DNA from 2 places in the Sutcliffiella horikoshii genome. Region 1 is predicted to be linked to the other one. Evidence: riboswitches for the same ligand, from Rfam matches in the RefSeq annotation. Region 1 holds a riboswitch; the other holds the start of a gene.
The links. Region 1 has a riboswitch for S-adenosylmethionine ahead of K7887_RS07665 (O-acetylhomoserine aminocarboxypropyltransferase/cysteine synthase family protein). Riboswitches for the same ligand answer to the same signal wherever they lie in the genome.
Positions count from the first base shown of each region.

Region 2: another riboswitch for S-adenosylmethionine. It lies ahead of metK (methionine adenosyltransferase); the one in region 1 lies ahead of K7887_RS07665 (O-acetylhomoserine aminocarboxypropyltransferase/cysteine synthase family protein).

Region 1 covers NZ_CP082918.1:1,492,698-1,497,331, forward strand. Annotated here, with positions in the region: gene K7887_RS07660 (ATP-dependent Clp protease ATP-binding subunit) at 4-2,136, opposite strand; SAM riboswitch class I at 2,458-2,571, shown strand; gene K7887_RS07665 (O-acetylhomoserine aminocarboxypropyltransferase/cysteine synthase family protein) at 2,643-3,962, shown strand; gene metX (homoserine O-acetyltransferase MetX) at 3,979-4,634, shown strand, end outside.
Region 2 covers NZ_CP082918.1:3,390,825-3,395,458, forward strand. Annotated here, with positions in the region: gene abc-f (ribosomal protection-like ABC-F family protein) at 1-408, shown strand, start outside; gene metK (methionine adenosyltransferase) at 479-1,678, opposite strand; SAM riboswitch class I at 1,856-2,023, opposite strand; gene pckA (phosphoenolpyruvate carboxykinase (ATP)) at 2,432-4,018, shown strand; gene K7887_RS17335 (alpha/beta hydrolase family protein) at 4,535-4,634, opposite strand, start outside.

The DNA.
Region 1 (4,634 bases):
TGATTATTTGCCGTTTACGACAATTTGGTCATCTGTTACATCTACATCGATTTTCGCAAAAGTATCGCCATCCAATAATAGGTCTGTAATTGGATCTTCAATATGCTCTTGGATGATTCTGCGCAATGGTCTTGCACCAAACGCCGGGTTATATCCAAGCTCTATCAACTTTTCTTTTGCAACATCTGAAATGGTAAGTTCACAATCACGTTCTTGGCTGAGCATTTCAGATAATTCATCGACCATAATGTCGACAATTGCCAACAGGTGATCTTTTTGAAGCTGTGAGAACTCGATGATACTGTCAAAACGGTTTAAAAATTCAGGTTTAAAGTAATTCGATAAGCTTTCGATAACAGAACCCGTTTCAGGCGTGGCCTGTTTTTCAAAGCCTACAGAAATCTTCTTATCCGTCACACCTGCGTTACTTGTCATGATGATAACCGTATCCTTGAAACTTACGGTTCTGCCTTGGCTGTCGGTAAGTCGTCCATCCTCCATCACTTGTAAGAACAGGTGTAGAACGTCCGGATGAGCTTTTTCCATCTCATCAAGCAGAATAATGCTGTAAGGATTTCGGCGAACTTTTTCTGTTAGTTGCCCCGCTTCCTCGTGACCAACATAGCCAGGAGGGGAGCCTATCAGCTTGGAAACTGCGTGTTTCTCCATATATTCACTCATATCAAATCTGATGTAAGCATCTTTCGTTCCAAAGAGCTCTTCAGCCAGTGATTTGGTCAATTCGGTTTTCCCTACCCCTGTAGGTCCAACGAATAAGAAAGCACCGATTGGACGCTCTTTTCTTTTCAAGCCAGCACGGCTTCTGCGGATCGCTTTTGTAATTTTATTGACAGCTTCTTCTTGTCCAATGACTTTTTGGTTCAAGTTTGTTGCAAGGTTTTTGAGTTTTGCCTGTTCATCAACTTGCAATTTACCAATTGGAATTCCTGACATCTCTTCCATGATGACTTGGATGTCTTCCAATGTCACTTGACCGCGCTCGTAATCCGCTTGATCGTTGGAGTTTCTTTTTTCTTCAAGCTTTTCCTCTTCGTCTCTTAACTTGGCAGCTGTTTCGTAATCCTCTTTCGATAAAGCTGCCTTCTTTTCTTCTTCAATTTGAGTCAGACGAGCATCAATTTGCTCCAAATCAATCGTATTTAACGTTAGATTTTTTCTTGATCCTGCTTCATCTAAAAGATCAATCGCTTTGTCTGGTAAGAAGCGATCTTGGATGTAGCGGTGTGAAAGCTCTACGCAAGCTTTGATGGCATCATCTGAATAGGTAACCTGGTGGTAATCTTCATATTTTGATTGAATGCCTTTAATAATTTTTAATGCCTCATCCGTAGACGGCTCTTTGACGGTAACCGGTTGGAAGCGGCGTTCAAGTGCCGCATCTTTTTCAATTTGGCGGTATTCTTTCAATGTTGTTGCCCCGACCAATTGGAGTTCGCCTCTTGCCAAAGCAGGTTTTAAAATGTTTCCTGCATCCATTGAGCCTTCAGCAGAACCAGCACCGACAATAAGGTGTAGCTCATCTACAAAAAGAATGACATTTTTTCTTTTTTGCAACTCTGTAATTACTTGTTTAAGACGCTCTTCAAATTGACCGCGAATTCCTGTGTTAGCGACAAGGGAAGCTACATCCAACAAATATATTTCCTTGTTTTTTAATTTTGAAGGAACATCGCCTTCTACAATTTTCAAGGCTAACCCTTCCACTATGGCAGTTTTACCTACACCTGGTTCCCCGATCAGGACAGGGTTGTTTTTATTTCGCCTATTTAAAATTTCAATCACACGTTTAATTTCTTTATCACGGCCAATGACAGGATCAATGAGACCTGTTTTGGCAATGTTGGTTATATTTTTACCTAGCTCATCAAGAATGCTTCCACCTTTTTTGCTTCCTAGTGATTGGTTTTGAGCCGTCCCGTTTACATGGCCTTCATCATTAGACGAGCCATTCCCAAAAGGAAAGTCAGAGAAAAAACTAGTGGGCGTCGGTGATGTCATTTGTGCTCTTACTTCTTCAAAGCAGGAAGAGCATAAGACAAGTTGTGTCTGCTCGTTATTTGAACGAAATTTAAATTGAATCGTTGCGTTATTTACTTCACATTTTTGACATTTCATCATCATGCTACCTCCTAATATTGTTGTGATATGACCCCTTATTTTGCAAGGGAAACATTTCACCTTTGATAAAAGTTTGACTTATTTTGACCTTTAAAGGTTGTAAGGTTATTATACTTTGACCTTTTTTGACTTTCAAGTAGTATGCTTACAGGAAATTAGTGGAATACAAAAGTTATGTTGAAAAGTTCAGAATATTGTATTGACTTTATTGCGTTACAGTTGCTATAATTGCAAAAAGTTTTAGTAATAATTATTTCTCCTTAGAAATATCGTAGATTATATAACTATTATGTTTTAACGTATTAACCAACTAAATAACTCTTATCCAGAGTGACTGAGGGATCAGGCCCGATGAAGTCCGGCAACCTTCAAGAATTTATTTTCTTGAGTTGGTGCTAATTCCTGCAGGCAATGTAGCCTGAGAGATAAGAGGAGGAATGTTAAACCTCTTCTTAGGAAGGGGTTTTTATTTTGTGGAAAATAGAAAAATGGAGGAATGTAGGATGACAAAACCAAACTATGATGTGGAAACAGTATTATTGCACGGAGGACAAACGCCAGACCCGACGACAGGTTCAAGGGCCGTACCTATTTATCAAACAACTTCCTATGTTTTCGACAACACCGACCATGCTCAAAATCTTTTTGCGTTAAATGAATTTGGCAATATATACACGAGAATCATGAATCCAACTGTAGATGTGCTGGAAAAAAGACTTGCTCTCTTGGAAGGAGGGGCAGCAGCTGTTGCGACAAGCTCAGGAATGTCAGCCATTGCTTTTGCGATTTTGAACATTGCCCATGCCGGAGATGAAATTGTTGCTGCAGAAAACTTATATGGCGGAACTTATAATCTCTTTGCTGTAACACTTCCAAAGTACGGAATTAAGGTAAAGTTTGTAGATGCAACAGACCCGGAAAATTTCCGCAACGCAATTACACCTAAAACGAAGGCGATATTCGGAGAAATCATTGGAAACCCAAGCTTACGCGTACTGGATGTAGAGGCGGTAGCAAAGGTGGCTCACGATAACTCTATCCCATTGATCATTGACAATACCTTTGCTTCCCCTTACCTTTGCAATCCTATCAAGTGGGGAGCGGACATCGTTGTCCATTCTGCAACGAAATGGATAGGTGGCCATGGAACAACCATTGGCGGAGTAGTAGTGGACGGTGGGAACTTTAACTGGGACCATCCGAACTTCCCTGGATTTACGGAGCCGGATGCAAGCTATAACGGAATTAAATATGCACAGACTTTTGGGAATCTGGCATTTGCTGTGAAGCTAAGAGTGCAACTTCTAAGAGATTTTGGCGCATGCTTGAGTCCTCAAAATGCATTTTTACTTTTACAGGGACTTGAAACCTTGCACTTACGAGTAGAAAAGCATAACGAGAATGCCCTGGAATTAGCGAAATACCTACAAGATCACCCTGCAGTGGAATGGGTTTCCTATCCTGGACTGCCAGATCACCCGGCACATACTCTTGCGAGAAAATATTTGGGTAGAGGCAATGGTTCCATTGTAAACTTTGGAATTAAAGGTGGAAGAGATGCAGGGAGAAAGGCGATTGACAGCATTAAACTCTGGTCTCATGTGGCAAATGTCGGAGATGCAAAATCTTTAATTATTCACCCCGCTTCCACCACACATCAGCAGCTAACAGGTGACGATTTAATTAAATCCGGTGTGACAGAAGATCTGATTCGCTTATCTGTCGGAATTGAGTCGCTAAAGGATCTGCAGAATGATTTAGATCAGGCACTATTCGTGGCTACTGGAAAGTCCAAACAAGCTGCAGTCAGTCAAAACATATAGAAATGAGTGGGATTTTGTGAGCTGTCAAACGGAACATACCAAAAAGGTATCGATCGGAACGCTGCTTTTAGAAAACGGAAAAAAACTCCCTAATGTGGAGATAGCATATGAACGAAAAGGAAATCCATCGGGTGAAGTGATTGTGGTGTGCCATGCTCTATCGGGAAATCAAGCTACTGTCGGTTCAAAAGAAAACCCTGGTTGGTGGAATAAATTTATCGGACCAGATCTTTATATCGACACGAACAGGTATCAAGTTATAACAATGAATGTACTTGGTGGATGCAATGGTAGTACGGGACCAACGAGTATTGACACTGAAACTGGTAGAAAATACGGCGCAGCCTTTCCTGCCATCACCATCAGGGACATGGTGCACTCCCAATATAAAGCCTTGCGAAAGTTAGGAATTGACCGAGTAAAGGCAATTATCGGGGGATCGCTTGGTGGAATGCAGGTGCTTGAATGGGGACATTTGTATCCAAACTTCACAGAAATTCTCATTCCAATGGCGGTGACACCATATTTTACAGATTATGCCCTAGCATACAATTCAATAGGCAGGCATGCGATTAAATCAGATCCTCTGTGGGATAACGGAAACTATTCTGAAGGGACTATCATTAAAGGGATGGAGATAGCGAGAATGGTGGGGGTGGTCACCTACCGCTC
Region 2 (4,634 bases), 1.9 Mb from region 1:
GAGGAGTTCGACGGCACCATCCTCGCTGTCTCCCATGACCGGTACTTCTTAAATAAGTATTTTGAGAAAACATGCTGGTTAGAAGATGGGGAGATCGTTACCTTTGAAGGGAACTATCAGTATGCGCGGGAGAAGCGGGAGGAATTGGAGAGGAAAAAGGTTGTGGAACTACCTGAAATCACCAAAATTGAGCAAAAGAAAAAGCACTTGGTTTATGAAGCGAGCGAAAAAAGATGCTACGAAGAATTTGAAAAGCAATTAGAAGATTTGGAAACAGAGATAGTTAAGTTGGAAACTCTGATGAACAATGAAGAGGATTTACTTACACTTCAAAGGCTGCAAGATGAACTAACCGTCTTAGAAACAGAAAGAGACTCTTTATATATAAAATTAGAAGAAATCCTTTAGAATTAAAAACCGCCTAAGAATAGAGCTCTCAAAGAGCCTCATTCTCGGGCGGTTTTCTTTATTAACTATATTAAGCGTTCGCTTGTTCTTTCAAAGCATCTGCTTTGTCTGTTTGCTCCCAAGGAAGATCCAGATCATTACGTCCGAAGTGGCCGTAAGCTGCAGTTTGCTTGTAGATAGGACGACGAAGGTCTAGCATTTTGATGATTCCTGCTGGACGAAGGTCGAAGTTATTGCGAACCAATTCAACTAATTTTTCTTCAGAAACTTTACCAGTTCCGAAAGTATCAACTGCGATGGATACCGGTTGTGCAACACCGATCGCGTAAGCCAATTGAACTTCACACTTGTCAGCAAGTCCGCTTGCTACGATGTTTTTAGCCACATAACGTGCAGCATATGCACCAGAGCGGTCTACTTTCGTTGCATCTTTACCGGAGAATGCTCCACCACCGTGGCGAGCGTATCCACCGTAAGTATCAACGATGATCTTACGTCCTGTAAGACCCGCATCCCCTTGTGGTCCACCGATTACGAAACGGCCAGTCGGGTTGATGAAGTATTTTGTGTTCTCGTCGATCAATTCAGCAGGAACTACCGGCTTGATTACGTATTCCTTGATGTTGCGTTGGATACGCTCCAAGGAAACCTCTGGGTGATGTTGAGTTGAAATTACGATTGTATCAATACGAACTGGTTGGTCGTTCTCATCATATTCCACTGTCACTTGCGTTTTACCGTCTGGACGTAAGTAAGGAAGAACCTCATCTTTTCTCACTTCTGTTAAACGGCGAGAAAGCTTGTGCGCCAGTGAAATAGGTAATGGCATTAATTCTTTTGTTTCATTACAAGCATATCCGAACATTAGACCTTGGTCTCCAGCTCCGATTGCTTCGATTTCTGCATCTGACATTTGACCTTCGCGAGCTTCTAACGCTTGGTCAACACCCATTGCGATGTCAGCAGACTGCTCATCGATGGAAGTAAGTACCGCACAAGTTTCCGCATCAAAACCGTACTTTGCACGAGTATAACCGATGCCTTGGATTGTTTCACGAACAATTTTAGGAATATCTACATAAGTGGAAGTTGTAATTTCTCCAGCTACCAATACCAATCCAGTAGTAACGGATGTTTCACACGCTACACGTGCATTCGGATCATTTGTTAGGATTGCATCCAGGATAGAATCGGAAATTTGGTCACAAATTTTATCCGGATGGCCTTCCGTTACGGACTCAGAAGTAAATAAACGACGTTGTTTAGTCATTAAAAAAAGTTCCTCCTTTTTGTTTATGAAAAGCGTTTGACTTCTCTTCACGTACAGCAGTTATATTTGATACGGATCTCAGTTCCTATTGTGATGTTCTATGTTATCTTGTGTAAAAATAGAAAAAACCTTCCCACAAAATTGAGGAAAGGTTTGATGTCGAGAATTAGCCTTTCACTCTTATCGGTCAAGGTCATAGCCTTGCTCAGGTTTAGCACCTTTTCTCAAGCGACCAATAACATTGGCCTAATACAAAACAGCGGCGTGCTTTTTCGCGCTCGCTCATCCTTTGAGCAGGTTGCTGGGTTTCATAGGGCCTGTCCCTCCACCAGCTCGGAATAAGAGTATCCGTTCAAGGTTCTATATTAGCGTACTAAAACCTTTCATGTCAACAAAAAAGAGAAATAATTCGACATCAATTTACAGGAAATAATTACTTCCTTTTATGTAGATCTTTTATCTTGAAAAATCTCATTATCATTTTCTTTTACTTCTGGTTGGCAAGGTTTATAATGGGAGAGGACATTTGGTGAAAATTTTAGTGGACAAGCTTAGAAATGACAACGCTTTCAATCAGTTAATCTAATGCTATTCCACTTGGATAAGCCTCTTTTTCACAAAATGTTAACGAATTCCTATAAATTTTCATAAAATAAGCTAATTAGTATGGACTATTAAGTTAAATGTGTTATACTTTTTAACAGATGAGAAAATAAATAAGCAAATTATATAATCAAAGGAGAGTTATCCATGATGAAAACGGTTGGGATTGATAATGGGTTAACAAAATTAATTTACGGAAGCAACACGCATGTTCAACTGTCTGTTCCTCAATTGGTAGAAAAGATATTAAACCGTAACGAAGGCTGCCTGACCTCAACTGGTGCAGTACTCGCAACGACTGGCAAATACACGGGTCGCTCCCCTAAAGATAAATTTATTGTAGAAGAAGAAATCAGCAAAGATAAAATTGACTGGGGTACCGTCAACGCGCCTATCTCTGAAGAAGTATTTGATCGCCTATATAACAAAGTTCTCACATACTTAGAAAACAAAGAAGAAGTATTTGTATTCAAAGGCTTCGCTGGCGCCGATGAAAAATATCAATTGCCAATCCAAGTAATCAACGAATTCGCATGGCACAACCTTTTTGCACAACAGTTATTTATTAAGCCAAATGAAGAGCAATTGGCAAAACATGAAACCGCATTCAGCATTGTTTCTGCTCCGAATTTCAAAGCAGATCCTGTCATAGACGGAACAAATTCAGAAGCATTCATCATTATTTCCTTCAGCAAACGCATTGTTCTGATCGGTGGTACAGAATATGCCGGAGAAATGAAAAAGTCCATTTTCTCTGTAATGAATTATCTTCTTCCGGAAAACGGAATTATGCCAATGCACTGCTCGGCAAACGTAGGACGCGAAGGCGATGTAGCATTATTCTTCGGTCTTTCCGGTACAGGTAAAACAACGCTATCTGCTGACCCGAACCGTAAACTTATCGGAGACGACGAGCACGGCTGGTCTAACACAGGCGTATTTAACATTGAAGGCGGATGCTATGCTAAATGCATCGGTCTGACTCGTGAAAAAGAACCGCAAATCTTTGACGCAATCCGTTTTGGCTCAGTCCTTGAAAATGTGGTCATTGATGGTCAATCAAGAATTGCTGACTATGAAAACTCCACGTTAACAGAAAATACACGTGCAGCTTACTCATTGGATGCAATGGACAATATCGTTCAACCAAGCATTGCCGGTCACCCAAATACCATCGTCTTTTTAACAGCCGATGCAACTGGCGTATTGCCTCCAATCTCTAAGCTATCAAAAGAACAGGCAATGTTCCACTTCCTAAGTGGTTACACAAGTAAACTTGCAGGCACAGAGCGTGGAATCACATCACCACAAGCAACTTTCTCTACTTGCTTTGGTTCACCATTCCTGCCGCTTCCTGCTACTACTTATGCGGAGATGCTTGGCAAGAAAATTGATGAGCACAACGTACAGGTTTACCTTGTTAACACAGGCTGGACTGGCGGGGAGTATGGCGTTGGAAGCCGCATGAAGCTTTCTTACACAAGAGCTATGGTACAGGCGGCACTTGAAGGCGACCTGACAAATGTGGAAGTAGAAACCGATCCATACTTCGGCGTTTCCATTCCAGTACATGTTCCAGGTGTACCTGACGAAGTGTTACAACCGAAGAAAACATGGCATAACGAAGAAAAATACGACCAGTTTGCTCGCGAGCTCGCAGGAAAGTTCAAAGCGAACTTCAAGAAGTTTGAAAATGTACCTGCGGAAGTCCTTGAGTTGGGCGGACCTACGGTATAATAATTATAAATGTTTTAGGCCAACCAAGGCTTTGAGAGACTTGGTTGGCCTTCTAGTTTATGGGGGGACGTTTAGAAGAACCCCCTATATGACTGTTTTCATGTTTTTAGTGGGGGTTCGGGCGTATAGAGCTGTCCTATTTAACCGTTTCCCTCTTTCTCTTGGGTGTTCGGGCATATAGAGCCGTTCTATTTGACTGTTTCCCTCTTTCTCATCGGCGTTCGGGCGTATAGAGCCGTTCTATTTGACCGTTTCCTTCTTTCTCATCGGCGTTCGGGCGTATAGAGCCGTTCTATTTGACCGTTTCCTTCTTTCTCATCGGCGTTCGGGCGTATAGGATGTTCCCTCTACAACCGTTTTCCCTTTCCACACCGCGTTTCGGGCGTTGAGAAGCTCCCTCTACTACCGTTTTCCCTTTCCACACCGCGTTTCGGGCGTTGAGAAGCTCCCTCTACTACCGTTTTCCCTTTCCACACCGCGTTTCGGGCGTTGAGAAGCTCCCTCTCCCCCTATCAGTCACTGTTCCTTCATCCATCTTGTCAACCGCGCCACTATCCTCCGATTCTCCTGCGGAGGAAAATAATGCGTGTACTCCGAATAATACCACGCTTCCACC